Regions from separate parts of the Marinomonas sp. HM11-D genome, predicted to be linked through region 2. Evidence: predicted binding sites of a transcription regulator. Region 2 holds the regulator's gene; each other region holds the start of a gene.
What was found. Region 2 encodes LexA, which represses DNA repair genes until DNA is damaged. Its sites were predicted from a motif close to TACTGTNTANNTANACAGTA; they were not measured.
Positions count from the first base shown of each region.

Region 1: the regulator LexA is predicted to act here: its motif matches at 2,428-2,447, upstream of ACOSVP_RS15090 (YebG family protein).
Region 3: the regulator LexA is predicted to act here: its motif matches at 9,250-9,269, upstream of recN (DNA repair protein RecN).

Region 1 is NZ_JBMMKT010000013.1:29,147-39,588, reverse strand. Features, by position in the region: gene ACOSVP_RS15110 (hypothetical protein) at 1-63, opposite strand, end outside; gene ACOSVP_RS15105 (FKBP-type peptidyl-prolyl cis-trans isomerase) at 332-814, opposite strand; gene ACOSVP_RS15100 (DUF1439 domain-containing protein) at 871-1,473, opposite strand; gene ACOSVP_RS15095 (mechanosensitive ion channel family protein) at 1,488-2,342, opposite strand; gene ACOSVP_RS15090 (YebG family protein) at 2,468-2,890, shown strand; gene ACOSVP_RS15085 (cytochrome b/b6 domain-containing protein) at 2,918-3,577, opposite strand; gene ACOSVP_RS15080 (GyrI-like domain-containing protein) at 3,742-4,749, shown strand; gene ACOSVP_RS15075 (YgaP family membrane protein) at 4,798-5,016, shown strand; gene ACOSVP_RS15070 (putative bifunctional diguanylate cyclase/phosphodiesterase) at 5,028-6,947, shown strand; gene pepQ (Xaa-Pro dipeptidase) at 6,995-8,287, shown strand; gene pcaQ (pca operon transcription factor PcaQ) at 8,494-9,444, shown strand; gene ACOSVP_RS15055 (AEC family transporter) at 9,495-10,430, shown strand.
Region 2 is NZ_JBMMKT010000004.1:33,360-43,801, forward strand. Features, by position in the region: gene ACOSVP_RS06940 (DUF4892 domain-containing protein) at 1-81, opposite strand, end outside; gene ACOSVP_RS06945 (alpha/beta hydrolase) at 107-967, opposite strand; gene sixA (phosphohistidine phosphatase SixA) at 983-1,468, opposite strand; gene ACOSVP_RS06955 (DUF4389 domain-containing protein) at 1,452-1,733, opposite strand; gene ACOSVP_RS06960 (NAD(P)H-dependent glycerol-3-phosphate dehydrogenase) at 1,726-2,757, opposite strand; gene ACOSVP_RS06965 (protein adenylyltransferase SelO) at 2,779-4,197, opposite strand; gene ACOSVP_RS06970 (DEAD/DEAH box helicase) at 4,207-5,535, opposite strand; gene dinG (ATP-dependent DNA helicase DinG) at 5,624-7,747, opposite strand; gene lexA (transcriptional repressor LexA) at 7,818-8,444, shown strand; gene ACOSVP_RS06985 (hypothetical protein) at 8,530-8,799, opposite strand; gene ACOSVP_RS06990 (DUF6586 family protein) at 8,802-9,272, opposite strand; gene topA (type I DNA topoisomerase) at 9,269-10,442, opposite strand, start outside.
Region 3 is NZ_JBMMKT010000014.1:7,156-17,597, reverse strand. Features, by position in the region: gene ACOSVP_RS15560 (TSUP family transporter) at 1-666, shown strand, start outside; gene ACOSVP_RS15555 (LysR substrate-binding domain-containing protein) at 670-1,587, opposite strand; gene ACOSVP_RS15550 (glyceraldehyde-3-phosphate dehydrogenase) at 1,947-3,317, opposite strand; gene ACOSVP_RS15545 (DUF3392 family protein) at 3,582-3,914, opposite strand; gene ACOSVP_RS15540 (uridine kinase) at 3,923-4,513, opposite strand; gene ACOSVP_RS15535 (uridine kinase family protein) at 4,636-5,244, shown strand; gene dnaJ (molecular chaperone DnaJ) at 5,276-6,406, opposite strand; gene dnaK (molecular chaperone DnaK) at 6,523-8,439, opposite strand; gene grpE (nucleotide exchange factor GrpE) at 8,543-9,112, opposite strand; gene recN (DNA repair protein RecN) at 9,321-10,442, shown strand, end outside.

The sequences.
Region 1 (10,442 bases), on a different contig from region 2:
GGATGCCACGCCACGTTTAATGGTTTGCTCAATAACAGAGAACGGAACGATGTGATAAGTCATGACTCAAGCCTCTTTGATGCAAATGATAATAATTATCAATTAATCATTGAGACGTCACTTTGTCAAGCCACAGTTATTTTAATTTTGCCTATTCAGCTTGGAACAGAATCCGTGAAATTGCCTAGAAAAATGGCCAAATAACAGCAAAATGCTAGTGATTGATCAGATTAATGCGAGATTTTTGCGGAATGAAAAGGAATCGAAAAGATCATTGGCGAGGAGAAAAGCTTGCCGTCGATCAACAAAATCGACGGCAACTTGGCAGTGCTTAATGGTGGTGGTGACCACCGATGCCGTGTGCATGGCCGTGCGCCACTTCTTCTTCTGTTGCTTCGCGTGTATCAACGATCTGCACAGAGAAAGTTAGCTCTTTGCCTGCTAGTGGGTGGTTAAGATCCACAGTCGCGTGCTTAAGACCCGCTTTCACGATAGTCACTTGACGAACGCCTTGGTCAGTACGCACGTTAGCCACCATGCCTGGCGTCCATTTTTTCGCGCCGTGTAGGTGTTTCACAGGGATCTGCTGAGTTTTGTCTTCTTGACGCTCGCCGTAACCTTCAGAGCAAGGAACAGTCACTTCAAACTCATCGCCAGCTGATTTACCCACCATGGCTTTTTCAAGACCAGGAATGATGTTGCCGTGGCCGTGTAGGTAAGCCAATGGCTCGTTACCTGCAGAAGTCTCGATTAGTTTGTCGCCTTCACGAAGTGTGTAGTGGAATTGCACCACTGTGTTGTCTGCAATAGACATATGTTGTCCTCATTTCAATAATCGGAGCCATGCTAACCTAACAGGCCCCTTAACGTCTAAAAAATCATAAATTCGATGCTATCTTCGGTGATCACTATGTCTTTCACCATTTTCGCCGCCGCTTTTTCGGTCATCGAATGGTTCAATACATACACCGGATGAGTATCAAAATAATTGGCTAGTGCGGTTTCAAAATCACTGTGCAATGAGCCCAAGGTATTACGGAACATCTGATCACTGATGCTGTTGCCTTGCACCGCGATTTGCGTCAGTTTCGCGCCGACAAGGTAAACACGATCTTCTTCAATGCGTAGACCCGACTCAAACGATGGATCCAACTGCGCGGTCATGGTCATATCTTGGCCGAAAACATTTAAGGTTCCGCGAATGTCCGTTTTCATATCCACCATCACCAAACCGCCATCACGTTCAGTCAGGTCTATATTGGCTTCCTTGATCAGTAAATCAAGGTTCAGCGTCGACTCTTCTAAGGTCAGCTGAATGATATCAGGTTGAGTGGTTTCTAGACGTTTGGCGACTTCCGCATTCAACTCGGCTTCACTGACACTCATATCTGACGAACAGCCAGATAACAGTGCCGCGACCGCGGTCCCCGCTAGCCAGATCATTTTATTTTTTAACAATTTCTGTTTAAACATGAACACTGCGCCTCCTAAGACTGACGCTTTTTCTCAAACCAAATACGCATAAAATCTTCGGTGACTTTTTGCTCAATTTCTGCAGCCTCGTGGGTCGGGCAAAACAGCGACACCGTAAAGACGTTGTAGCCCTCGATCGTAGTTTGCACGCGCACGGTTGGCTCAGGGCCGGCTATTTTAATGTCCAAGCGTTTTTCAATCAGACTGTTATAACGAATCGCCACTTCGTGAAAGTGCTCACTGTACTCACGAATCTTGGCCAAAATAGGTTCTTTAATTTCAAACAAATTTACGTCATCTGTCAGTCTAGAAATCGAAAAGGAATGTTCAACATAGCGACGCATATAGTTTAAGTTCTGCACCGAGTTGGTCAGCAAGACACTGTTCGGCACGACCGTAGTACGCCCTGTGTAGGCATAGCTACCACCTTTAAAATCCACTTCAAACAAGGTGGTTGAGAGCCAATCACTGTCGGTGACTTCCCCTTCAAACTGACCAATACGCACCCAGTCACCCACCTGATAAGGTCGAGTACTGGCTTTGTAAAACGCGCCGACAATACAGGAAATAAACTCTTTGGTGGCAATCACCAAGGCCACCATAAAGGCGGCAATGGAAATGGCAATGTTCTGCAACTCGGTCGCCCAAATCAGCACTAGACCGACAAACATCACCAAGTTAAATACGTTATCAACAGCGTTTAAGCGACGACGCTTGCGATCCATCTCGAGCTTTTCATTGGCGCGCAATAGCCGCTTCATATAACGGCGGATGGCAACAATGCCGATGATCCAGAGCAGCGTGGCAATGTATTCAAAGTTGTTGGTGAAAAATGCCGCATTTAACTGCGACCATTCAAATTCAGACATGGCTAACCTAAAAACTGACTTTTCGCGCCACTTTACCAAGGTGGTGCTGAATAGCAAATAAAATACTGGACAAGCACAAAATCATAACTGTATATTTATACAGTATTTTAAATGAGGTGCGATTTATGCCTGTCGTAATTAAATATGTTGTTGAACGCAATGGTGTTGAGAAAATGACTTTTTCCTCTAAAGCGGAAGCAGACCACTATGACAAACTGCTGGAGACCGCAGAAAATCTTGAGGATTTACTGCAAAGCAGCGGCGTGCTGGAGGACGATCAGCTAACCACAAAACTGGCCATGTATTTAGCTGAAAACAAAGAAGAGCTGCTTGAAGCGCTCGGCAATAAGCGTAAGAAAACGCCAAAAAAGCCAACTGAGAAAAGCACTCAAAGCTCAGAACCTAAAGACGAGCAAAGCGATCTAGAAGACTTAGTCATTGAACCGGATGAAACTTCCTATATGGATGAATCCGGCGACGACTACAATAGTGACGATAGCATAGATTACAACAAAGATGAGATCTACAGTGAAAGCGATGCCGCATAAGCGGCACCACTTTCAGACGATTTCAAATCAAACCGGAATATTCCATAGCCAAGCTAACCACGCTAGTGCTCCACCAAGGGATAACACTACACCAATACGGGGCGTACTGGCGTGCTTCTCAAATTCGGTATGGTGTTTTTTCTTACCATGCAGCATGGCTGCTACTAAACGTTCGCCGAAACGTAACTCATGGTACAAGACCGCCAAAATATGCAGTGCGACTAGGGCTAAGAGAATATTTGGCAAAGCGTGGTGCAACGTACTTAGGGTCGCATTGAGCTCCTCCGACACGGTGCCGTAGAAGGGACCAAACCAAAAGATTTCATCGCTACTAAACAGACCAGTGCCCCATTGTACGGTCATCGCCAACAGCAACACGATTACCATGATACCACCCACAGGGTTATGGCCTAGGTAGGTTTCCCCTTTACCAGCGATCAGGTTTTTGCCGTACTGCAACACTTCTAAGGGATGGTAAATAAAGTGCTTAAATTTGGCGAAATCCGACCCCATAAAACCATACGCTATACGAGCGACAATCACGGCAGACAAGGCATAACCCATATAGAAATGCCAATCCATATTATCGCCATCACCTTTTCCGGTAATGATCAAACCAGTGAACAGTAGCACCATCATCCAATGAAGTAGCCGCACCGGCCAATCCCATACCAATACTTTGTGCATCTGCTGTTTCCCCTCTTCTGTAAATAGCGTTATCTTTGTCTTAAGCCAAGGACCGTTACTATACTGACCTTAGGATTTGCCTTTTTCTCCATTTTTAGGGACATTAATTCCCTAAATGGATTTACTTCTGCTCGCCGTTACGAAGCAGTAAGGAGCGCAATACCGTGATCATTGGGCTAATAATACTCATCTCTATCCTACTTTGCGTAGCGGGTTATGCCCTGTTCACGCAAAGGTATGTCTATATACATCATACTTCCTTAATGTCGTGTTCGGCTGAAAAAGTCTTCTCAGAAATAAACCAATTGGAATATTGGCCAAGTTGGTTGCCGTGGGCGTTATTTGATGAAAATGCTTCCGTTTTAGTCAATCAACGCAGCAGTCACTCTTTAGAAGGCGCTTTGGTGCAATTAAAAGGTCTGCAACTTGGTAAAGTGTCTTGTCATATTGAGTCGCAACAAGCCAATAAATTGGTGAGATTTCAGGTGCAAAGTGATCACTTTTATCCGAGCCCGGTTCAGGTTCAAATCGAATTAAGTGAAACTGAAGATCATCAGTTAGTCATGAATGTCATTGCCAAAAGCGAACTAAACTTCTGGCATCGTTACAAGCAACCACAGTTGTTAAAGCAAATTCATGCGGATATGCGCCTGTTGCTGGTCCGCTTGTGTGCGCGCACCGAGCCTGACAGTCATTACTTAACCTCCTTTGCACTGCAAGACAGCCGCACTTTAGCCAATGTCGATGCCATCACACGTCCATTTATCGTCAGCGATCACTCCATGTCGATGCAAATGGAGCAAGGTTTTCGTGATTTGATTATTAGCCTTGGTCCAGAAAATAGACCCGCAGGTCCAAGCTTTGCACTCTTTGAAGCGGCGGATATGAGCCACCATTATTTTACTGGCAAATTGGGTATCCCGATTCAGAATCTAAGCCCCTGTGAAGCCCAGCCGGAACGCATCACCTTTAAAGGCAATTTTGTTGGACTAAGGTATCAAGGAAGTTATCAGTATTTATGGTTAGCATGGCATGTCTTAGAAACTTGTGTGCGCTTGCAGCAACACAAACCCGCCAGACAGCGTAGCAGTATTGAGGTTTACGAAGTTTCGCCAAAAGAAACTACAGATCCATTGCAATTTGTTACTGTACTCTACATGCCAATACAGTAAATTTAGGCTTAACTGATCTATTAATTAATCGTTGTTTTGAGGGTATCTATGATCAAACAAAACCTACACATTTGGGATCGCCTAGCACGCGGCGTGATTGGTGTTTTCGTGATTTCCTTTGCCCTATTCAACGGCGAAGTCATTCAAGATAGCATTATTGAAATCTTATTATTTTTGTTTGGCGTTCTTAACTTAATTTCCCTAGCGACAGGTTGGTGTCCGGTTTATTCCATCGCGGGTATCAGCACCCGCCCAAAAGATAAGTAGAAGCACAGCACATGGCGGCACTATTTGATTTACAACTCGATGGATCATTGCGACGTAAGCTTATTATTATTTGCTTAAGTGTTGCTTTGGTGGTGTCGGTTATTTATGGTGTCGCCGCCTACCGTCTTAGTAGCGAAATGGGTATTAACACTGAAATTAGCTACTTGGAAAAGCGCTCTCTCTTTTTGTTAGCTGAAATTGAAGAAGAAGGCGAAGAGGCTGAACAGCGTATCAATGAGCTGATCGACATCATGCAGCAAACTGAAAGCGATGCGACACAGCCACTCTACATTCGCGTTTCAAGCACAGATCAATCATGGGACATTACTCGTAATATGCCGAATGCATCACTTGATGCATTAATCCCGATGATTGCCAAAGCACAGTTGAATGACGAACGCTCAGGCTATATCGAACACGATGATTTGCATTTCTTATGGACGTTACAAAGCGACGATAACACCGCCATTATGATGGTGACTGCGCCGAGCAGTATCGATCAAGCCCTGAGCCATATTGCCAAACATCTATCGATTACATCCGTTGTTGTTTTCTGGATCGCTGTCTGGCTAGCTCTGACTTTATCGTCATGGATTGCCAAACGAGTTGAGGAAAAGAACGAGGCTCTGCGCCGCTTGGCGACCCACGACACACTGACTGGCTTACCTAACCGTTTGTACCTAGTGGATTTGTTGCAAACTCAGCAAAGAAACTCTGATGAGTTAGTCAAAGGCACCTTGCTAACCATTGACCTAGATAAATTCAAAGAAATCAACGATACCCTAGGGCACAGTGCTGGCGACAAGCTACTGGTCATCTTTGCTCATAAATTAAGCCAAGTATTAAGCCCCGAACAAACCCTATTTCGCTCCAGCGGTGACGAATTTCTGATTTGGGCACCGGATGTGTCCGCAGAAGAATGTGAAGCCTTTGCCGCAACCGTGGTGGAATCCTTCCAACATCCAATTACCATGAACGAACTACCGATCCACCTTGAAGCCAGTATCGGTATCGCCCTTTGCCCAGAACACAGCTCAGATATCGACGCCCTATTGATCAGTGCGGACATCGCGATGCATGAAGCGAAAAAGCTACGCAGTAAATGGGTGCTATTTAATAAATCCCACTCAAATGATGAAAAAGGCCAGCAGACGTTACGCTACCGTAGTGAGTTAGGGGATGCGTTAGCGGAACAACAAATTAAGCTATTTTTCCAACCGAAGGTTAACCTAACCAATGGTCAGATCGTTGCCTGTGAAGCCTTAGCTCGCTGGCAGCACCCAGTCGATGGCATGTTACCGCCCTTGTTATTTATCCCACTTATTGAACAAAGTGGTAAGGTGCGTGAATTTGGCCGTTACGTGATTCGTATGGCGATCCATCAACTTAGCATCTGGAAAACGCAGGGCCTCATGGTGCCAGTGGCCATTAACCTATCGCCTTATAACCTACTGGATCCAGACATCGTTTGCTATACACAGGAATTGTTGCAAAAGGCCGACATCCCACCAAAGATGCTGGAAGTCGAGCTGACTGAGACGGCCACTAGCCTACACCTGCAAACCATCTCTGAGAGCCTGAATCGCTTTAAAGATATAGGTGTGAGTATTTCGATTGATGATTTCGGTACGGGCATGAGCTCGCTGGCTTACATCAGCAGCCTTAATGTGGACACGATTAAAATCGATCGTTCGTTTATTAGCGACATGGAAACCAACAGCAGTAACTTGTCAATTGTGACCAGTGCCTTGAATTTAGCGAAAGCGTTTGATTGCACAGTGGTCGCAGAAGGGGTAGAGAACCTAGAGCAAGCCACACTATTGAATTCGTTGGGTTGTCATTACGGTCAAGGTTATTACTACTCCCCCCCTGTACCAGCGGATAAATTTACCGCGCTGCTAAAATTTACTCCGACCCTGCCTGTGTCCTAAACTAAAGACATTCCGCTGTGCTCAGCACAGCCACTATCTAGGGTGGAATGATGATGCAAAACTCTTTATATGTTCGTCACTTAGAGACCTTGTTACAGCGCTATTGTGCGGCCTTGTCAGCCTTTAAGCTGGATGCCATCGTGATAGCCTCGGGCAAGCCTAGTTATTACTTTGAAGATGATCATACTCATCCCTACAAACCCTTTGCCGCCGCACAACAATGGTTACCTTTCACGTTGCCGGCAGGCTGTTACATCGTTATCAAACACGATAAACCAGAGTTAATCTGGCCAGCTCAGCAAGACTTTTGGCATATGGCCAACGCCATCCCTGAAGGCGAATGGCAAGCCCACTGGCACATAGTCCCCACGCTTAATGATGATTGGTTGAAATGTCTGCCATCTGATGTCGCCCTGATCGGCCCCGACGCTCTGGGCTCACTAAGGCATAATGACTCCCTGTTTACTTGGCTTAATTATGATCGTGCAGTGAAAACTGATTATGAGATTGCTTGTATAGAAGAAGCCTCTGCGATTGCGGTCAAAGGCCATTTGGCTGCACAAACCGCCTTTTTAGAGGGAGCTAGCGAGTTTGAGGTGCATCTCGCTTACCTCAGAGCGACCGCACAAGATGCGATCCATACGCCCTACCCAAATATCGTTGGTATCAATGAGCATGCCGCGGTATTACACTATGAGCAGAAAGGCCATCATCGCCCATTTCGCCCACTCACCTTGTTGGTCGATGCTGGCGCCCAGTTCAATGGCTACGCCAGTGATATCACCCGAACCACGACCACCTTACAAGATGAATTCAGCGATCTGGTCGCCGATATGGATGTGTTGCAACAAAGTATTGCCAACCAAGCCGTGGCCGGAACACCGTTTGTTGAGCTGCATGACAAATCCTTAATCGGCGTTGCGGAACTGCTGAAAAAGCATGATATCTGCTCACTGAGTATCGAAGAGCAATTGGCTAAACACGTTCCCCATCATTTCTATCCGCATGGCTTAGGCCATCTGTTAGGTCTGCAAGTACATGATGCCGGTGGCCGTCAAGGTAGCCCACAAGGACAAATCATCGATCCGCCAGCGGATCACCCATTTCTACGTCTGACCCGCCATCTTAATGAAAATATGGTGCTGACCATTGAGCCTGGTTTGTATTTTATTCCCATGTTGCTCGAAAAACTCAAAGCCGAACAACCACACCACGCCTGCAACCTAGAGAAGATCGAACGCCTGCTTCCTTACGGTGGCATACGTATTGAAGACAACATAGTCGTGGGCATTGAAGGCATTCGCAATCTCACTCGAGAAGCTTTTGCCAAACACGCTTAGATACCGCTTTTGACATATAATTATTTCTAATATGCCATTTTCTCCCTATATGAGTCGTAAATTGGCACATTTAGGGAGAATTACTAACAAGCGTCTTTCATTTTTTAAATAAGCATATCAAAAATTGTATATTTTACTTTTAATGCCCAACAAAGCAGGTTGTAATACACAACTTCTGTTAGCGTCGAGTTGAAGGTCCAAACACCATGATGGAAAATCGCATTAAGTATCGCCACTTAGAATGTTTCTTAGAAGTCATTCGCCAAGGCAGCGTCGTGCGCGCGGCAGATGTGCTATCACTGACTCAGCCCGCCGTTTCCAAAAAGCTGAAAGAGTTGGAAGAGATTTTAGGGGTACGACTGCTTGAGCGTAGCAAGAAAGGCATCGAGCTAACGCATTACGGCAACCTCTTTTTAGAACACGCCAGCACCAGTGTTGCCGCCCTACGTGAAGGGGCGGAGCGCGTTAATCAAGCCTTGGTGACCGGCCAACAAAAGCTCAGTATCGGTGTATTACCAACGGTTGCCACTAGCGTGCTGCCCGAAGCAGTGAAACGCTTTCGCTCCAACAACGTGGATGTGCGCTTGCACCTTGTCTCGGGACCAAACTCTCTACTGATGAGCCAGCTACGTGTTGGCGAATTAGACTTGGTCGTAGGTCGTATGGGCGTACCAGAAGCCATGGCGGGGATTTCCTTCCAGCATCTCTATTCTGAACAGGTGGTGTTTGCCGTACGTCCTGGTCATCCACTACTCGACAAAGCGGACTTCCAGCTCAACGAAATCACCCAATACACGGTACTGTACCCACCAGAAGAATCCATCACTGGTCCAACGGTTGATCGCTTCTTGCTAGCAGAAGGGGTGAGCAATATTCGTGATCGTATCGATACGGTGTCAGACAGTTTTGGTAAAGAGTTTATTCGCCATACGGATGCCATTTGGATCATCTCCCGCGGTGTTGTTGCCCGTGAAATCGCCGATGGCGAATTGGCAGAACTGCCAGTCAACACCAAAGAAACCCTTAGCGCTGTCGGCCTTAGCGTGCGCGCGGACACCAATGCCTCCATGGCGCTGCAATTGTTCAGTAAAGCCGTACGAGAAACTGCGGCAAACCTAGACAGCTACTACAATCCAGATCACTCTTTCTCTGAGTGATCTGAATCCTGCTATCAGTAATATCTTGCTTCTGCTTGTGATGCTTAATCATGTTTGAAATGTTGTTTACCACTGCGCCTATCTTTATCTTGATGGCGCTAGGCTTCACGGCGGTGCGCACTCGTCTCGTCAGCGATGAAAGCATCGCTGGCATGGCTAAAATCGTGCTCTATTTCACCTTACCTGCCCTCATCTTTAGCACCTTGGCAAAGATGGATTCGAGTGAGGTCTTTGTTCCTGAATATCTGCTGGCTTTTAGCTTGGCGTCTTTGTTATCGCTGTTGATCGGTATTCTATTTACCGCCTGGGCACTCAAAAAAGACAACCTGCAAGCCTCTTTGAAAGGGGCAGGCATGGCCTGCTCTAACTCAGGCTTCTTTGGCTACCCCGTGATGCTGCTGGTGTTTGACGATCCACCTACGGCGGCATTTGCCATGACCCTGATGGGGGAAAACGCCATTATCTTACCCACTGTGTTTGCCTTACTCAGTTACTTTTCCTCTAAAGATCAAGGGCTCAGTCTGTCGCAAACCTTGCTTAGCACTCTGAAACGCTTAGCGAAGAACCCTCTGGTGCTTGCTGTGGTCTGCGGTATGTTTTTTTCGCAGTTCCATTTAAGCCTTCCAGATGTGGCCGATCGAGTCTTGATGATGTTATCTGGTGCCTCAGCGACCTTGGCCTTGATGGTGTTAGGCGGCTCTTTGGTGGGTACTAGCATCAAAGGTAACGTTGCGGATATCAGCGCCATCACCTTCGGTAAGCTGATTATTCACCCTGCTTGTATGGCGCTATTTATGTGGCTGATTCCTGGCATCGATAACCATCTTAGAATTGGTGCCGTGATTCTCGCCGCCGTTCCCATGATGAGTATTTATCCCATTATCGGTAGTCAGTATGGCTACCGCTCGTTCTGTGCCAGTGCTTTGCTGATTACCACGATTGCCTGCTTTGCGACCCTGCCGCTGTTACTTGCTTTTCTCAATTAGCACTCGCAAAAA
Region 2 (10,442 bases):
GCCCTCTTCCACGGCACTCACAGGTAAACTAATACCTAGCACGAACAAGGATGACAGGGCCGCCCCAACGATTCGAAACATAACCACTACTCCTTAGATTAAATCTCTAGTTCTGATCGATAAATCGATGAATTTCCTTCGCTATATACGTTGCAGTATCCGGCTCTAGATGAAAATGGTGATTACCATCGAGCCTCTTTAGCTTAATCCATGGGAACGCTTTTGCGCGACTTTCGACCAATTCTTGTTGTTGACTGTAGATGCCTTGATTGGCAACCAACGCCATGGTTGGGCATTTAATCGCTTGAATGAATGCATCAACCGACGCATCGTCCATGCGAAATGGTGATGGAAAAGACAGCTTATAATCGGCTCGCCAGCCCCACTCACCATTTGTTACCGTAGAACCACGCTCCACTAATGGCTTCGCCGCGTCATAGGAAAGCTCGGTAAAGCCATGCATACGGGCATAAATAAGATCTTCTTGCGCGGCATAGCGTGAAAAACGCCCACTACGCTTTTTCAACATTTTCTGCATTGCTCGCTGCATGGTGGTGACGCGCTGATCTGGCGTTGCCGTAGCGGGCCCCATACTATCGAGAATAATTAAACCACGCACTTTATCTGGTGCTAACGCTGCCACTAACATCGCCACTGCGCCGCCCATACTATGTCCCACCAGCCAAGCTGATTGGGTCGAAGTATTGAGTACACTGATGACATCTAGGGCGTAATCCCAAAGATGATAGAAGCTGCCATCGGGACGATGATCGGATAAGCCATGCCCAGCTAGGTCTAGGGCCGTTAAATTGTAGTCAGAAAGTTGGGGGGCAAGGTTTGAAAAGGAAGCAGCGTTATCCAGCCAACCATGCAACATTAGCACTCGTAATGCGCTGGGATTGCTGGATAGCCACTGCTTCGCGGCAAGTTTTGTATGGCCAAGATTGAATGCCGTTTCATTGGACATAATGTCAGACTTCTATCAGTGTTTAGGAGAAATTGCCCACCTAAATTGACAGCATGCCGTCGCAAAAAGTTCCCCTTCAAGGGCTGCAATGGTAGCAGTCTCCATTTGGAATACTGCAGGCAATGGCTGATCTGCCAGCATATCCACTAATTGATAAGCGAAGGGTTGGTGGGTGACAAGCAAGATAGAGTCATAAGGTTGATCATGCAACCACAACGCCACGTCGAGCTCTTTACCACTTGGTGTGATGCTATCAAGGGTCTGAGGCAACGTTTTAGTGCCCAACACCTTAATAAACTCATTGGCAGTTTGTTGAGCCCGCAAATACGGGCTCACAAAAATGGCATCAAAGTCCTCATTACAAGCAGCGAACTGCTCGGCTGTGCTACGAACTTCTTCATAGCCCAGCTCGGTCAATGCACGCTGAGCATCTTGGTCGTATCCAAAAGGCTCGGCGTTGCCATGGCGCATGATGTATAAGCGCTTAGTCTTCACGACCATTTTTTTCTGGCCAAGACTGGAATGGGAAAGGCTTCTCGTCGTTTGAGAAAGACAAGAAAGAAATTGTTTGTTTGATGAAAGTACCCGTTGAAGATACCCACTGATCAAGCAATGACACTTCAGATGTAGAAGCAAAGCGAACCAATGTTGCGATGATTACTAGGAAGCCAAACACTGTCAAAGCAATGTTCAACACACCCCAGTAGACCAGCATAAACAACATTCTGATCCAAAATTCTTGATTAGCGTAACCAGGTTTACTCATTTCTATTTACTCCAGCAGTCGCGAATTCAACATCCCATTTTTGCTCGCCAGTCATCATACTGCCGATTAGGGAATCCAAACTCGCATTGTCAAAAATCAGTTTGTACAAACCTGACGCTAGCGGCATATAAAGGCCATGTTTATTCGCCTCTTCTACCACCATGCGTAAAGTGTTCACACCTTCTGCTACTTCGCCAATAGCGCCCACTGCTTTTTCAAGTTCTTCACCAGAACCTAAAGCAAAGCCCACGCGATAGTTGCGACTTAACGGTGAGGTACAGGTCGCGATTAAATCACCCATGCCTGCTAACCCAAGAAATGTCATCGGGTTTGCGCCGAAGTGCACGGCAAATCGGCTCATTTCAGCCAAACTGCGCGTCATAATCATCGCCATGGTATTTTCGCCAACCTTCATAGCCTTAGCTAAACCACAGACAATGGCATAAATATTTTTCAATGCCCCAGCCAATTCAACGCCGGTACTGTCGCGGTTTTCATAAACTCTAAAGGTACGAGATTTCAACAACTCGATCACAGTTGCACGCAACGCATCGTCGTCACTCGCAATCACTGAGCCAGTCAGCTGCCCAGCAGCAATTTCTTTGGCTAAGTTAGGACCACTCAACACCCCAATTCGTTCCGTGACACCGTTACGGCGCAGGATATCGCTCATTAATTCAAAGCGATTTGGGTTAAAGCCTTTAGTGGTACTGATCAGGATTTTATCTGCTGTCAGCAATGGCTTTATGCGCTCCACCACTTGCTCGAAGGATTTCGATGGGATGGATACAAAAATTGTATCACTGGCACGAATCGCTTCTTCTAAGTTGCTGGTCGCTAAAAGCTCACGATGCAATGGTGCATTAGGCAGGTAACGGCTATTTAGGCCCGTTAAGTTGATTTCTTCAACCTGCTCTTCGTTTCGCATCCATTGACTGACCTGATGACCATTTTTGGCCATGATGTTCGCCAATGCGGTGCCAAAACTACCACCACCTAGTACACAAACCGATTGCTTATCCATAGTTTCTTCAATGCCTTATCGTTAAGAAGAACAGCTTACTTCTAAATGACGCCCCCAATCTGGAGCACGCTTCGCTAAAGCTTCACTTTCCGGATGCTCGTCAAAAGGGTTATCTAACACCTTGAGCAACTGTCTAAACGGCAAGTAATCACCCGACTCAGCTGCTTCGATGGCTTGCTGAGCAAGATAATTTCTCAGAACAAATTTTGGATTTACTCGTTGCATCTGTTCGCTGACGGCCTGTTGATCTCGTCCGTCGTTTCTTACAGACCAATAGTAGTTGAGCCAATCCGCCATTGCTTTTCTATCTACGACTTCATCCATTAAAAATTCCGGCTTATCGGCTTGTAACAGGCTCAAAAAGCGGAAGAAAATAGTAAAGTCAAACTGCTCTTTTCTTAGTATAGAAAACAACTGCTCAAGCAATGATTCAAGTTCTGAGGAATTTGCCAAACCCAGTTTAGCAGCCATCAACTCGTCGTAGTGAGACTGCAGGCAGGGTTCATAATGCTTTAAAATTTCGATCAATTCTTCGCGAGAGAAATGCTTCGAAAAAGAAAACATTAGACAGTTTAAATTCCATAAACCTATCCCTGGCTGGCGTTGGAAGGCATAACGACCTTCATCGTCAGAATGATTAGAAATCCAACGCTCATTATAGTCTTCCATAAAACCATAGGGACCATAATCAATGGTTTCACCGAGGATGGAAAAATTATCCGTATTCATCACACCATGTTGAAAGCCAACCGATTGCCATTTAGCAATCATACGCGCGGTACGCTGGACAATTTCAATCAGCATGGCCTTAACAGGCTCAGCCTCATGTTTCAGATGAGAGAAATAGGTCTTTAGGCTGTAGTCGATTAACTGCTGCAGTTCGTCATACTTCTTATGAGCAAAGAAGTATTCAAAGTGGCCAAAACGAATATGGGTTTTGGCCGTACGAATCAGCATTGCGCCGGTTTCAGGACGCTCGCGATACACCGCTTGTTGACTGTCGTATAGGGCTAACGCACGGGAGGTTGGAATGCCCAAGCCGTTCATGGCCTCGCTGGCTAAGTATTCACGTATACTCGAGCGCAGTACCGCACGACCATCTCCTTGACGGCTAAAGGGCGTTTGCCCTGCACCCTTAACATGTAAATCGTGCAGGACGCCATCTTGATCTTTGACTTCACCGAGCAACACCCCTCGACCATCCCCTAGCCGAGGTGTAAAACCACCAAACTGGTGGCCGGCGTACACCATACTCAGCGATCCTTCAACGGTGTCTTGGCCGCTGAGTTGTCGCTGCACACACTCATCTGAGAAATCAATACCTAGCGCTTGGGCTAAGGCTTGATTGAATTCAACCAGACGTTGCTCTTGCAGAGGTTGGATTTGAGTATGGGCAAAAAACTCATAGCCAAGCTCTGCAAAGTGATGGTGTAACTGCATGCTTCCTCGTTAGTCTTGGTCGCGTACGTATTCACAACGGATTGAAGTACCAATGGTCGCTTCAATTTCAGGGATCATGAACGAATCGTCTTCGGTTGCGAAGCTGACGGATTTACCCATTTCACCGCCACGACCCGTACGACCGATACGGTGTACATAGTCTTCAGGATCTTCTGGCAAAGTGTAGTTCACTACCAACTCAATGTTGTCCACGTGAATACCACGACCCGCTACATCTGTTGCTACCAATACCTGAATGCTGCCGTCTTTAAATTTCGCTAATGTCTTCACTCGTTTGTCTTGAGACACTTCGCCCGACAACATGGCACAGTTGATATTCGCTTTCTGCAATTTCTCATGCAGGTCACGCGTTTCATCACGACGGTTAGCAAAAATAATGGTGCGTTGGCTGCCATTTTCTTCGATCAACTTTTTCAATATTGGCCATTTCTGGTCATTGGAAACCGTATAGATCACCTGATCGATGTTCTTATTAGTGGTTTCTTTTGGCACAACCGACACTTCTTTTGGATGGAACGTCCATTGACGAGCCAAAGCCTGAATGTCTTTCGGGAAAGTCGCACTGAACAACATAGTTTGACGACGCTCTTTATGTGGCGTCATACGGATGATGCTTTTCACGTCTGGGATAAAGCCCATCGACAGCATGCGGTCTGCTTCGTCTAGCACCACACACTCGACTTTATTCAGCATCACTTTCTTGTTGCGCGCAAAATCCAACAGACGACCAGGAGTTGCCACCACCAAATCCACGTATTCAGTCTCTAGCTGTTTACGCTGTTTGTCGTAGTCCATACCGCCCACTAGCGACACAACGTTTAGATTTGTGTACTTAGTCAGTTTCTCTGCTTCGTCAGCGATTTGCAGAGCCAATTCTCGAGTTGGAGCGATAATCAGACCGCGAGGGAAATGATTTGGACGCTCACCTTCCACTGGGTAGTCTAAGAAATCACTGATCATAGCAATCAGAAATGCGGCTGTTTTACCAGTACCTGTTTGTGCTTGACCAATTAGGTCATAGCCTTGCAGCGTCGCGGGTAACGTTGCAGCTTGAATTTCACTGCAGTACTCAAAGCCCATGGTTTGAATTGCTTTTAATACCCGATCCGGTAGATTTAGGTCGTGAAAACGAACTTTACCTTCCACGTCAGGCACTTTGAAGTCTTGGATAGACCAAAGTTCACCACTTTCCTGTTCAGCAGCCGGAGATTTCGCTCCCGTGGCGTCAGCACTGCTTTTGTTGTGTTTACGACGGGGTCTGCGTTGGCGCTTTGGTCCCTTTGATTCAGGGCGCGCGGCTTCTTGCTGTTTTTCCATGTGAGAGTCTTTAATCTCTTTTGATTGAATGTTTGTTAACAAGGCTCCGAGTGTACCTAAATGACTCGGCATTATCACCTTTAGTTTGTTAAATCTGCTTATAGGGTGGCAGGCTGTTAATCAGCTGCGCACCGTAGCGCTTGGTTTTTAAGCGCTTATCTAGGATATGAATTTCACCGCTATCGTTCTCGCTACGCAGCAATCGCCCCGTTGCCTGAACCAGTCTGAGCGACGCATCGGGAATGGTAATTTCCATAAATGGATTACCACCACGCTTTTGAATCCACTCCGCCAAAGTCGCCTCAACTGGGTCATCTGGCACCGCAAACGGAATCTTCGCAATGTACACCCGGGTCAGATAATTACCGGGCAAATCGACCCCTTCGGCAAAGCTGGCTAAACCAAATAGTAAGCTACCTTTGTCCGCATCAATGGCGTCTTTGTGACTATCTAGGATAATGCGTTTGGACTGTTCACCCTGCATCAGCAAGATATCTTTCAGATCGTCTTTGATTCCTGCCGCGACTTCCTCCATCTGACGACGAGAAGAAAACAGCACCAAGGAGCCAAGCTTAGTATCGACCTTATCATTAAGGTATTTGATCAACTCTTTGGTGTGTGCGTCTGCATGATTCGGCTCAGATTCCATGTCTGGCACTACCAGCGTCCCCTTATTGGCAAAATCAAACGGACTGATCACGCGCAGATATTCACTTTCGCGCGGCACACCAGAGCGCATATTAAAGCGATGAAACTCGTTTAACGCCGTCAGCGTGGCGGAAGTCACCACTGCACCAAAGCATTTGTCCCACAGCTGCATACGCAAGGTATGAGCTGCAAGGATCGGCGAACCACCAAGCTCGATATCTTGATCCATCCCTTGACCCACCACCACGAGCCAGCGGGCATTTGGCGGATAGTTTTGATCATCTTGGGTCGAATACAATTTCCAAAGTTCGGTACAGGCCTCTAGGCGCCCTAAAATCACCCCAAGAATTGGCAACCAGTTCTCAGCAGTGTCTTCCTTGATCCCCATGCCTTCATTTTGCTTAACCTTTTTACATTCATCCTGAATGTTTTCAATCTGATTAAACAGCTTCTGATAAGACATGGCCAAGCTGTAAGCCAGTTGGCGCAGTTCATCAGGAATCACACCAAACTCAAAACGGTGCTGACGCGTTTCTTGATCCAATCCTAGATTCTGGATAAAGGGCGCTAAACCTTGCTGCACATACTGGATAAAATTAACCGTACTCTGAATTTGCTGCGGGATTTTCAGTAAGATTTGCCCTGTTGTACTGATTTCTTCCGTTAACTCTTGGCGCAAATTGATAAGATTTTTGTCGAGTTGTTTTAACCAGCTAATACTCTGCTGCAAACGCACTTCGTGGCGGAAATGGCCAATGGCTTTATCCGGCAGGTGATGGCCTTCGTCGAACACATAGATAGTTTCTTTCGGATCAGACAAGATGGCACCGCCACCAAGAGACAAATCCGCCAACACCAAATCATGGTTGGCCACAATCACATCGGCGGTCTCAAGCTCGGCACGAGCCTTAAAGAATGGGCAGGCAGAAAAGTTCGCGCAATTGCGGTTGGTGCATTGCTGATGATCGGTAGTCAGTCGACGCCAGTCTTGCTCACGAACAATCCCTTCCCAGTTGTCTTTATCTCCATCCCATTTGCCGGCGCGAATGGCATCGTCCATTTCTTGATACAGAACGGTGTTTACATCATCGGCCGCCAAATGTTGCTCAAACAATCCTGCAAACATATCTTCGGTAGCTTGCTCTTCCGCACTTAAAAAACTCTCAAGATTATTAAGACACATGTAGCGACCACGACCTTTGGCTAAGGTGTAGCGAAAACTGTAGTCGGTATGTTCTAACAAACTTGGCAATTCTTTATGAAGAATCTGCTCCTGGAGGGCAACGGTAGCAGTAGAGATGACCAGCTTAAGACCCTTGTCTTTGGCAATTGGGATCGCTGATAAACAATAAGACAGGGTTTTACCGGTACCCGTGCCCGCCTCCACTACAGCGACATGCTTCTCACCGAGACGCTCACCTTCCGTTCCTTGCTTAATATTGCCAAGGGTTCTAGCGATGGTGGCGATCATATGACGCTGACCAACACGTGCCTTATGCCCTTTCGCATCAAGATATGCACGGTAGGCCGTTTGAATTTTTTCTTTAATCGAGTCTGAAAGCATGGATTTTAGTTGAGCAATTAATTATTAGCTGTATATAATAACAGTAACTGTATAAACAAACAGATGCCATATGATTAAATTAACAAAAAGACAGTCCGATGTACTCGAGACAATACGCGAATTCATCAACGAAACTGGTTTCCCACCGACTCGTGCTGAGATCGCTGCGCGCTTAGGTTTCCGTTCACCTAATGCGGCCGAAGAACACCTTAAGGCACTGTGCAAAAAAGGCGCGATCGAAATGCTTTCTGGCGCTTCCCGAGGCATCCGCCTAGTGGATCAAGAGCCAGCTAGCAGTGCCAATGACGAAGACGGCACCTTGCCTATTATCGGTCGTGTCGCTGCGGGCTACCCTATTCTCGCTCAGGAAAACATCGACTCACGCATCAGCATTGCAGCCGAGATGTTTTCACCAAAAGCAGATTACCTGTTATCGGTAAACGGCATGAGCATGAAAAATGCAGGCATCCTAGACGGTGATCTACTGGCCGTCCACAAAACCCATACGGTACGCAATGGTCAAATCGTTGTCGCCCGTATTGGCGATGAGGTGACCGTTAAGCGCTTTGAGCAAAAAGGCCGCGAAGTGCGCTTGATCCCAGAGAACGAAGAGTTTTCCGACATCATTGTTGACCTAGAAAGCGAAGACTTCGCCATTGAAGGCCTGTCCGTCGGTGTCATCCGTCGTGGTATTTAAGCCACATCAGAAATAAACAAGGCATGGCTTGATAGTATCAAGCCATGCCTTTTTTGTATCTATCCTAGGCGGTTAAAGCAAAACCCTAGTGCAAAATACGCGGCATAAAATCTTCATCGGGCGCATCCGCTTCACCCATACCATCGAAGTCGCCAAAATCTTCCGAGTACACAAAATCGATGCCCGCATGGAACATGCACTTGGCTAATTCAAAGTAACGATCTTTTAGAAAATCTTTGGTATCGTCAGAGATAGTCAGCGTTGCGATAGGCGTTTTATCATCGTCTTCACCCGCTGGACGAAGAACGATTTCACCATTTTCGAGTTCTACTATTTCTAAGTAAGTATCTTTCATTATCAATATTCTGCTGCGTCTTCACGAAAGCGTAAGACTAGCTCAGTCAGTGAGCTTAAAATGAATTTTGTGGAAGCACCAGCATCGGTTCCACGACCGATCAATTCAACGTCTGCTGCGTAGGCATTGTTGCCAACTTGACACTCTAACGCTGCGTTAAATGCGGTGAACAATTGAGCCAACCAAGACTGGCTATTATTCTTAAGTTGCGCCAATTCTACCAGAACCGGCACGCTAATGCCTTTATCATGGCAAGATTTAATCAGTGACTCAATCTCTAGCTGACCTTGCAAACTGTATGAGGTTCTCACTTCCTGTAGCAAGCCATTCAGACCACTGCGCAGTTGAAACAAGGCAGATGACTCAAAACTCTGAGTCATCCAGTCACTTTCTGCATCCTGGCTTTGAATCAATAAACGACGAGCAGCATCTAAACGCTGGTTAGTAACACTCGCTAAGCTGGAACCGCTCATTTCTTCTTACCGTGTTCGATTTTCCACTTACCACCTTCGTAGAAGGCCTTCCAACCCGTAGGCTTACCATCCACTTCAGTCATAATGTACTGCTCTTTAGTCTTACGACTATAACGGATAACCGTTGGATTCCCCTCTTCATCCTGCACTGGCGCTGTATCAAAGTAGTGGTATTTAGGATCAATCTGATCCATATACGGCTTCAACTCTTTAACCAACGGTGGACGCGTCTCACGTTTACGTGGGAATTGACTAGCCGCTAAGAACAGACCCGTGGCACCATCGCGCAATACGTAATGGTCTTCTACCTTTTGACAAGCCAAGTCCGGCATTGACACTGGATCCATCTTCGGCGGAGCCACTTCACCATTCTTCAGAAGCTTACGAGTGTTCTTACACTCTTCGTTAGTACAACCAAAGTACTTGCCAAATCGACCCGTTTTCAGCTGCATTTCAGAGCTACATTTATCACATTCAATGACTGGGCCATCGTAGCCTTTTAGTTTGAATGCACCCTGCTCCACTTCGTAGCCAGGGCATGAAGGATTGTTACCACACACATGTAGCTTACGATGCTCATCGACCAGGTAACTATCCATCGCCGAACCACAAATGTCACAACGATGCTTATTAATCAGCGCTTTAGATTCGCCTTCTTCATCGTCTACAGCAACCGCTTCATCACCGCTCACTAGGTTAATAGTGGCTTTACAACGCTCTTTGGGCGGTAATGCATAACCTGAACAAGACAAGAACACACCCGTACTCGCGGTACGAATCTGCATAGGACGACCACAGGTTGGGCATGGAATATCCGTTGGCGTTGGCTCATTTGGAGCCATACCGCCTTCTTCGGCTTCCGCTTGGTTCAGCGTTTGACTGAAATCTTCGTAGAAGCTGTTAAGAACCTTAATCCAGTCCTTTTCACCCTCAGCGATATCATCCAGCTTTTCTTCCATTTGTGCGGTAAAGCTGTAGTTCATCAGATCATCGAAACTTGCCACAAGACGATCGGTGACAATGTCCCCCATCTTCTCCGCATAGAAACGGCGGTTTTCAACCCGCACATAACCACGATCTTGAATGGTGGAAATAATCGACGCGTAAGTCGATGGACGACCAATGCCACGTTTCTCAAGCTCTTTAACTAAGCTTGCTTCACTGTAACGG
Region 3 (10,442 bases), on a different contig from region 2:
ATTACGGTACCGGCCCTCATTGCCGCTGGCGTGTCCCCTGTAGAAGCCCTTGCCACCAATAAATTACAGGGCTGCGCCGGCACCCTATCAGCGTCTTACCATTTCGTTAAAACCCAGCAAGTTTCCCTTTCTGATATGCGTTTTCCGATTGCCATGACCGCACTTGGTAGCTTTTCTGGGACCGCATTGGTGTCTTACCTAGATAGCAGTCTGCTGATCAAGCTGATTCCGGCCATTTTGATTGCTGTGGCGATTTTCTTTTATCTTCTACCTAAGATTCAGCCTATGATTGCTAAATTTGTGCGCATCAGTATGACGCAGTTTGCCCTATTGGCAGGCTTCACTATTGGCTTTTATGACGGCCTTATCGGCCCTGGAACTGGCGCATTTTTTTCCACTGCTTTTATCTGCCTCATGGGCTATTCCATCATTGCCGCGACAGCTCATACCAAAATCCTAAATGCCACCAGCAACCTATCCTCACTCATATTATTCAGTTTCACCGGTCACGTACTATGGGGCATTGGTCTTATTATGGGACTGGGGCAATGGATTGGCGCCCAAATAGGTTCACGTCTAGTGATAAGCCGTGGCAGTACTTTGATCCGCCCGATGGTGATTGTGATGTGTATCGCACTATCCATTAAACTCATCAGCGCTAGCTAATCACTATAAAGGCGTCTCTTCGATATAGCGGCGACACTCATCTTGTAACCAACTTAGCACCTGTTGAATCGATTCACGGTCGCGGTATTCATTTGGGCAAGCAAACAAATACACATGGCCATTGTCATACACTTGCTCAAACGGCTTTAACAAGCGCCCTTCACGAATATCGTCCATCACCAATGGCGTGCGCCCAAGCGCCACCCCTTGCCCAGATAAGGCCGCCTGCACCGCCAAGTCACCACGGTTAAAACTCATGGCGCGACTTGGTCGAGCGCCTTTGACATCCGCTTTATTCAGCCAGGCTTCCCACTCCGCATAAGGGCTAAAGAAACGCCATTCTGAGTCATCGTTGATCAAGGGCACACGGGCCAGATCTTTTGGGATACGCAATTGATTTTGCTCGGCAAACGCCGGACTACATACAGGAAACACATGATCCACCAATAACGGCACCGTATAGGCGCTGCCGGAATGAATATGGCTATGCACAATCGCCGCATCAATACGGTCACGGGTAAAGTTCACTTCACGATCATTGGCTTGAATACGCAACTGCAACCCAGGATGAAGTTCCTGCAAACGCCCTAAGCGCGGCATCAGCCAACGCGTGGCAAAGGAAGGCATCACCGATAAGGTAATGATGTTAGAGTCCCGCTCTTCTCGCAGTTCTTCAATAAGCCCATCTAGGTCAGCAAACATGTGACGCAAATGTAGCGCCAACCTAGCACCCATTGGCGTCAACTCGAGACTACGATGGTATCGGACAAATAAGGAAAAACCTAAGCGTTGCTCTAATAGCCGTATTTGCTGACTTACAGCCCCTTGAGTCAAAAACAGTTCGTGTGCTGCCTTGGTAAAGCTAAGATGTTTTGCGGCGACCACAAAGGTGTGCAGGAAGGGTAACGAGACTTTGTTCATAGGCTCTCTTGCATTAGATTTGCTAATCCAAAAACCCAGTTTATATCGTTTGTGGAATTTTTAGCAACCACTAAAATGGGCCACATGTTTTGGTAGTACTGCTTCCAAACCTCGGCATCCTTGTTGATGTTGATGCCTCTCCTAATACATGCCCCCACAGCCATGTATTAGGCTGTGATGTTGGTGAGCGCCACACGTCACAACACTGCTAGTTATTTTAATCGGGCCCATGGCCCGATTTTTTTTGCCCAAAATTTATGCTGTGACTGAATCCTTATCTACTTACTTTTCTTTAGGCAAAAAAAACGGCGACCCTAAGGTCGCCGAACTAACACACATGCTTAAATGTGTCCGGTCAATTACGCTGCTGCAGTTTCTACAGCATTGCTATCAACTAGAGCCATTTGCGCCAACTTTTCCATTAGGCGCACTACTTGGCAGCTGTAGCCGTATTCGTTGTCGTACCAAACGTATAGCGTTGCTTGGTTACCACGTACTTTAGTAGATAGAGAATCCAGCACACCTGCTTGTTCACTACCGATGAAGTCTGAGCTTACGGCATCCGCTTCAGCGCTGTAGCCGATTTGGCCAGCCAATGCTGCGCTTGCAGAAGCGTTTTTCAGAACTTCGTTGATTTCTTCAACTGATGTTGCCGCTTTAAGGTTCAAGCTTAGTACTGCAATCGATACGTTGATCACTGGAACACGGATTGCACTGCCGCTTAGCTTACCTTCTAGAGAAGGGATCGCTTTAGAAACCGCTTTTGCCGCACCCGTTTCAGTCATTACCATGTTCATCGCTGCCGCACGACCACGACGATCACCTTTGTGAACGTTGTCGATTAGGTTCTGGTCGTTAGTGTAAGCGTGAACCGTTTCAACGTGACCAGATTCGATGCCGTATTTAGCTTCTAGTACAGACAGGATCGGAGTGATCGCGTTCGTTGTACAAGACGCAGCAGATAGGATCTGATCGCTGGATTGGATATCAGAATCGTTAACACCGAAGACGATGTTTTTCATTTCTTTGCCAGGAGCCGTCAATACCACACGATCGATACCTGGACGCGCAAGATGAACACTTAGTCCATCGTGGTCACGCCAGCGACCAGTGTTGTCCACTAGCAATGCGTTGTCGATACCGTGAGCTTTGTAGTCTACTTCGCTTGGATCAGACGCGTAGATCACTTTAACTGGCTGGCCGTTGATGATTAGCTGAGAGTTTTGCTCATCTGCTTTAACAACGCCTTCGTAAGTGCCGTGAACTGAGTCAAATTTCAGTAGGCTAGCACGCTTCGCCAAATCGTTATCCGCTGCTTTACGAACTACGATTGCTGCTAAGTACATGCCAGGCGTAGTGTGGCCTAGTGTGCACATGCGGCGTGTCAGTAGACGACCGATACGACCAAAACCGTATAGTACCACTGGTGTTGCAGAACCCGCTTGAGCAAAGCCTTCTAGTGACGCGATGTCAGCGTCTGCTAGTGCTTCTTCAAGCTCAACCACTGCGTTAGCAGTTTTGTTTGCGATCAATTGCTCTAACACTTGATACACACGCGCTAGATCTACAGCAGGATATTGGTCAAACAAAGCAACCAAACCAGTAACTGAATCAGACATCAGTGTTTGTCCAGCTAGCTGAACTTTAACTGATTGTTCGCGACCTAACTTACCCAAAAGAGGAATCATTGATTCAACTTTGGAAACCGTTTCTAACCAAGTGTTTGCCATTTATCTGCCCCCGAGAAAAACAAACGTTTCGCATCAAATTGGGCGCAGTCTACCCATTCACAGAACTAACATCAAATTGTAACAAGGCAACAAAAAACCATTAAAAACGGGGCTTTAGGGCATTTTTTTATGAAAAGAACGTAACTATCAGAAGTATGTTATTAAATAACAACATTAGAGAGTTTTATCAGAAATGACCGGTCGAAATCTCATAAATTTACGTAATTTACATACAGAAAATGAATGAAAATTTCTTAATTTTTTTTATAAATAACGCTTTCTTTCCGCCAAAACACCCAGCAAACAGAAGCAAAACAGGATCACGATCGGGCGCAAGCTTGGTGTAAGATGCGTCAGTAACCAAAAGACCAAGGGCTGCCCCCATAGAGTCAGCACGCCATAACCAAAGGTACACATCAAAACGAAGGCGCCAATGCGAGCGATAAACACCCAGTTCGCGACCGCACGCTTGAGGATTCGGTTCACATGATCGCCGAAAATCACCAGCATGGTCGCGACCAGCGCTAAAGAAATGTCTTGTAGGTAAGGACGCAACTTGTGCGCCATATCCATATTAAAGTTGAGTATTAGGTCCATCAATACACTTACTGATTACGTTTAAGAAGTGCCTCGACGTCGATACGACCAGATGGAGCAATGCGCTTAGGCAAACGGTCCATATAGATCACCGACACATCAAAAGTCGTGTTATGTAACTCTATTTCGGTACCATCTGGCAAGACCCAACGTGCACGACCGTAGCCATCACGCACAAAACCAACCGATGGTGGGCCGTATTTCTTCTCCAGCACAGTGCCTAATTTCGCGCGCAAAACTGGATCTTCAACGACGCCAGACATGGTCGCACGCTCAACGAACTCATATTGGTTGTATACAACCGTGAGCTCTTTTATCCCCAAAATGCCGGTTGCCCCTAAGCTATAGTTCGCCACACCTTGGCGGTACGATGGGTAGGGTTCCAAGCCCATCTTCGACAGATGTTGCTCGAACTCGGCTTTCGATAAATCATTAAACTCAATACCAAACAGCTCAGCGCCTTTGGAATAAACCGGCGTTGCAGGGGCACTTTCCTCTGCAGCTGGGGTAGAAGCCTCAGGCTCATTTGCCCAAGCCATGGCTCCCATTAGACAGGTAGCCAGCAACACACTTTTAAAAGCGGGACGAAAACTCCACATGATCTCTTTTTCTTTGCAATATTAACCAGTAAGTCAAGAAGCGATTTTAACGCTTCTTTGATACAATTAGAGCCTAATTCTTCCACCCCGTAATGCAAATTCATTTTTTCTTGAGGTAGCTCATGGCACTCGTAATCGGCATCACCGGTATTTCTGGTAGCGGTAAAAGCCGCCTGTGCTCGCTGTTAGCAGAAGGCTTAGGAAATAAGTTGACCGTTATTTGTCAGGACAGTTTCTACAAAGGCTGCGGCAACATCGACCCGGACGTCTATAACTTTGATGATCTTAACTCTTTGGATCTAGAAAGTATCTGTTTGGCGATCCATAACTGCAAAAATCAGCAGCAGCCAAATGAAATTCCTGTTTACGATCACTCGCAGCACAAGCGCGTCGGCTACCGTAATCTAGAACCGTCTAAAGTGGTTCTGGTCGAAGGCCATATGATGTTCCAAGATCCCGCTATTCGTGATGCAGTGGACTACTTGCTGTTTGTCGATACCGACATGGACATCGCCATAGTGCGTCGCCTAAAACGCGATATCGCCGAGCGTGGCCGCAACGTGAACGAAGTCACCAGTCGCTATATGCGCCACGTTCGTCAGGCCTCCTTGAAAACCATTGAGATCCGCAACAAGGCCGATTTCATTATCCCGAACAACACCAGCTTCACCAATGCCGCCAACTTGCTGCGCCATTATATTGACAGCCTATTAACGGAAAAAGGAGCCTAGGCTCCTTTTTAGTTAACGCAAAGAGATTAATTTATTTCTTAATGTCTTCGAAAAAGCGTTTCACGCCGTCAAACCAGCTCTTCTGTTTTGGTGAGTGCTCAGAGTTTTCACCCATGCTCTCAGCCAACTCTTTGAACAGCTCTTTTTGACGCTCGGTTAAGTTCACAGGCGTTTCCACCACAACTTTACAGATCAAATCCCCAACCGGACCACCACGCACAGGCTTCACACCCTTGTTACGTAGACGGAACAGCTTGCCGGTCTGACACTCTGGTGTGACTTTCAAACGCACACGACCATCTAGCGTCGGTACATCGATCTCACCGCCTAGTGCAGCCGTGGCAAAGCTGATTGGCACTTCACAATATAGGTTGGCACCGTCGCGCTCGAAGATCGCATGAGGACGTACCGATACTTGTACGAACAGATCCCCTGCAGGACCACCAAATGCGCCCGCTTCACCTTCACCTGATAGACGGATACGGTCACCCGTGTCTACGCCAGCAGGAATCTTAACGTTAAGCGTTTTGTATTCTTGCTTACGACCTTGGCCATGACATGAATTACAAGGATCAGAGATGATCTGACCTTGGCCATGACACTGTGGACACGTTTGTTGTACCGAGAAGAAGCCCTGTGACATACGCACTTGGCCAGCACCGTTACAGGTCGGACAAGTGGTTGGCTTAGTCCCTGGTTTGGCACCAGAGCCTTCACATTTATCACACTCTACCGCGGTCGGGATGCGGATTTTCTCTTCACAGCCCCAAACCGCCTGCTCAAGGTCCAACTCAAGTGTGTAGCGTAGGTCTGAACCACGACGCGTACGGCTTTGACCACCGCCACCACCGCCGCCGAAAATATCGCCAAACACATCACCGAAGATGTCACTGAAACCGCCTGCGCCACCACCAAAGCCGCCATGACCACCTTGGCCATTCACGCCTTCGTGACCGAAACGGTCGTAGGCTGCACGCTTGTCTTCCGAAGACAGTACTTCGTAAGCTTCCGCAAGCTCTTTGAATTTATCCAGTGCTTCTGGATTATCCGGGTTTTTATCCGGATGGTACTTGTTGGCTAGTGAGCGGTAGGCCTTTTTAATGTCCTTTTTATCCGCGTCACGGCTGACACCAAGTACTTCATAATAATCACGTTTACTCATTGCAGGTGTTCCTGAATATGTAGAGTGAGTTCAAATCCCTAGATACAGCAAAACACGGTAGCGTCCCGTGTTTTGCATAAGTCCCTAGGGACGACGACCTAACTTAAGCGCGAGACTTATTTTTTGTCGTCTTTAACTTCTTCAAACTCAGCATCAACTGCGTCGTCTTGTTTCTGGCCAGAAGCCTGCTCGCCACCTTGAGCCTGTGCTGCATCAGCTTGCTCGTACAGTTTTTGAGCCAAAGAGCCAGACGCTTGAGTCAACGCATTGGTTTTCTCTTCGATCTGATCTTTGTCGTTAGACTCTAGTGCCGCTTCAAGGTCAGCAATGGCTTTCTCGATCGCTTCTTTCTCTTCTGCAGTTGCTTTATCGCCGGCATCAGTCAAAGTTTTACGAGTTGCGTGGATCATGCCGTCCGCAGTGTTACGAGCTTGTACAAGCTCTTCGAACTTACGGTCTTCTTCCGCATTCGCTTCCGCGTCGCGAACCATTTTTTCCACTTCTTCATCGCTTAGGCCAGAAGAGGCTTTGATCACGATAGACTGTTCTTTACCAGTCGCTTTGTCTTTCGCAGAAACGCTCAAGATACCGTTGGCATCGATATCGAAGCTAACTTCGATCTGCGGTACACCACGTGGCGCTGGTGGAATGTCAGCCAAGTCGAAACGACCTAGAGACTTGTTCTGAGACGCTTGTTTACGCTCACCCTGTAGGGCGTGGATTGTTACTGCGTTCTGGTTGTCTTCAGCAGTCGAGAATACTTGTGACTTCTTCGTTGGGATAGTCGTGTTTTTCTCGATCAGAGCCGTCATCACACCACCCATTGTCTCGATACCTAGAGACAAAGGCGTAACGTCTAGTAGTAGAACGTCTTTCACGTCACCTGCTAGTACCGCACCTTGGATCGATGCACCGATCGCAACCGCTTCGTCTGGGTTCACGTCTTTACGTGGCGCCTTGCCGAAGAATTCCGTTACTTTCGCTTGTACTAGTGGCATACGAGTCTGACCACCTACAAGGATAACTTCGTCGATGTCTGCACCCGTTAGGTCAGCATCTTTCAGTGCTTGGCGGCAAGGCTCTAGCGACTTAGTCACTAGGTCTTCTACCAAAGACTCAAGTTTAGAACGCGTTAGCTTAACGTTAAGGTGTTTTGGACCTGACGCATCTGCAGTGATGTAAGGTAGGTTAACTTCTGTTTGTGAAGAAGAAGATAACTCAACCTTCGCTTTCTCACCGGCTTCTTTTAGACGCTGTAGCGCTAGTGGATCGTTGTGTAGATCGATACCCGTGTCTTTCTTGAACTCTGCTGCCAAGAATTCGATCACGCGCATGTCGAAGTCTTCACCACCTAGGAATGTATCACCGTTAGTAGACAGTACTTCGAATTGTTTCTCACCATCAACGTCAGCGATTTCGATGATAGAGATATCGAATGTACCACCACCAAGGTCGTAAACCGCTACCGTAGAATCACCCGCTGCTTTATCTAGACCGTACGCTAGTGCCGCTGCTGTTGGCTCGTTGATGATACGCTTAACATCAAGACCCGCGATTTTACCCGCATCTTTCGTTGCTTGACGCTGAGAATCGTTGAAGTAAGCAGGAACCGTGATAACCGCTTCGGTGACTTTCTCACCTAGGTAGTCTTCCGCTGTTTTCTTCATTTTCTTAAGAACTTCAGCAGAGATTTGTGGTGGCGCTTTCTTTTCGCCTTTCACTTCTACCCAAGCGTCGCCGTTATCCGCCGCAACGATTTTGTAAGGCACCATAGAGATGTCTTTTTGAACCACGTCGTCTTGGAAGCGACGGCCGATCAAACGCTTAACTGCGAATAGCGTGTTAGTTGGGTTAGTAACCGCTTGACGTTTAGCAGACTGACCTACCAGTGTTTCACCATCTTCTGTGAATGCTACGATAGATGGGGTGGTACGATCGCCTTCCGCGTTTTCGATAACGCGAGCCTTGTCTCCGTCTAGTACGGAAACACAAGAGTTAGTTGTACCTAAGTCAATACCAATGATTTTGCCCATGGTTGTATCTCCAGTAAAAATTCTTTAATAGTTTCGATAATTCTGTATTTGGGTACGGCAATTTTTATTTCAAGCGCTCACTGTCAAAAAAATGACAGTTTTTTTAGGCTGCGCTAGAAACCACTACCATCGCTGGGCGCAACAAGCGTCCGTTTAGGGTGTAACCTTTTTGAACCACGTCCATGACGGTGTTTGGTTCCATGCTTGGGTTTGGCACCATGGTCATCGCCTGATGTAATTCAGGGTTGAATGGTTCGCCCGCAGGATCAACAACGGCGATTTCGAAACGTGCTAGCGTTTCAACTAGGTCACGGTACGTTAGCTCTACACCTTCGCGCATAGGGTCATTTTCAGAACCTTCAGTCGCAGAAGACAAGGCACGCTCTAGGTTATCAGCGACGGTAATTACCGATTTCGCGAATTTTTCCAACGCAAATTTGTGAGCTTTCTCTACATCTTGCTCAGCACGGCGACGGATGTTTTGTGCTTCAGCTTGGGCACGAAGCGCCACTTCTTTGTACTGGGCCGCTTCTTCGCGTGCTTTCACCAGTTCTTCAGAAGCTTCATCTTCAACCATGCCTTCTAGTACTTCTTCAGCAATGGCTGCATCGGCTTCGTTTAGCAATTCTTCTTGCTCGACTTCTTGCTGTGCTTTATTCGTTTGATCACTCATTTTCATCTCCAAATAACAGAAAGTAATCACTGTCTGTGCGTGGTATATGGGGACGTCTTTTTACCTTTCAACACCTAATCCCTATTAAAAGTGCGCAAATAATTTCTTTTTCTGGCACTTGTCAAAAATCAAACAAATACTGTATAAATAAACACATAAAATACTGTATAAATAACCATACTCTTATTTGCTTTATCAGGAGCAGATCATGCTAACCAGTATTGCTATCTCAAACTTCGCCATCGTTGAAAGCCTCGACCTAGAACTCAAACCAGGCATGACCGCCATCTCTGGTGAAACCGGTGCCGGTAAGTCCATCATGGTGGACGCCCTATCGCTTTGCTTAGGCGGGCGCACCGACGCAGGTGTGGTACGTCACGGAGAAAAGAAGGCCGATATCAGCGCTACTTTTGAGATCAGCGCCTACCCAGCAGTACAAAATTGGTTAGAAGAACGTGATCTTGAGAATGAAAGTGAGAGTTTATGCATACTGCGCCGTGTAATCAGCAAAGAAGGTCGCTCTAAGGCCTACATTAATGGTCGTCCTTGCACCCTAGCGGATCTCAAAGAAGCCGGTAGTTTCTTGGTCGACATCCATGGTCAGCACGAGCACCAATCCCTACTGATGCGCAGTGCCCAGCGCCAACAGCTGGACGAATACGGTCGCTTGACGGATCTCACGCGCAAAGTACGCGAAGAATACAACGCTTGGCGCAAGCTCAAAGAAGAATTGCACGCCAAGCAAAATCGCTCTGCGGAATTAGAAGCCAAAGTACAACTGCTGTCTTACCAAGCGGAAGAACTGGCGCAGTTGGATTTAAAAGCAGGTGAATTGGAAGAACTGGAAAACGAACAAGCGTTTCTATCCAACATCGCCGATGCGCAATACAAGGCCTATGCCGCCAGCGGCATCTTACGCGATAGTGATGAAGGCAATGTCTGCTCTTTATTACATCAAGCGATTCAGCAAGCCAGCGCCATTCATCCGCCCACCAAAGAGTTGGAAAACGCCTTGGAGATGATGCATCAAGCCTTGATCCAAGCGGAAGAAGCGTCTGCTAGCTTGAACCATTACCAAGATACCCTTGAGCAAGATCCGGGACGTTTACAGGATGTGGAGCAGCGTCTTAGCGATATCTACGATACCGCCCGTAAGCATAAGGTATTGCCAGAAGGTTTGATTCCATTACGAGAAGATGTGGAAGCAGAACTGAGCAGCTTATCTGGCGGAGAAGAAAGCCTTGAAGCCTTGAAGCTAAAAGAAGAAAAGGCCTACCAACAGCTGACCACGAGCGCCACCTTGTTGACTGAGAAACGCATGCAAGCCAAA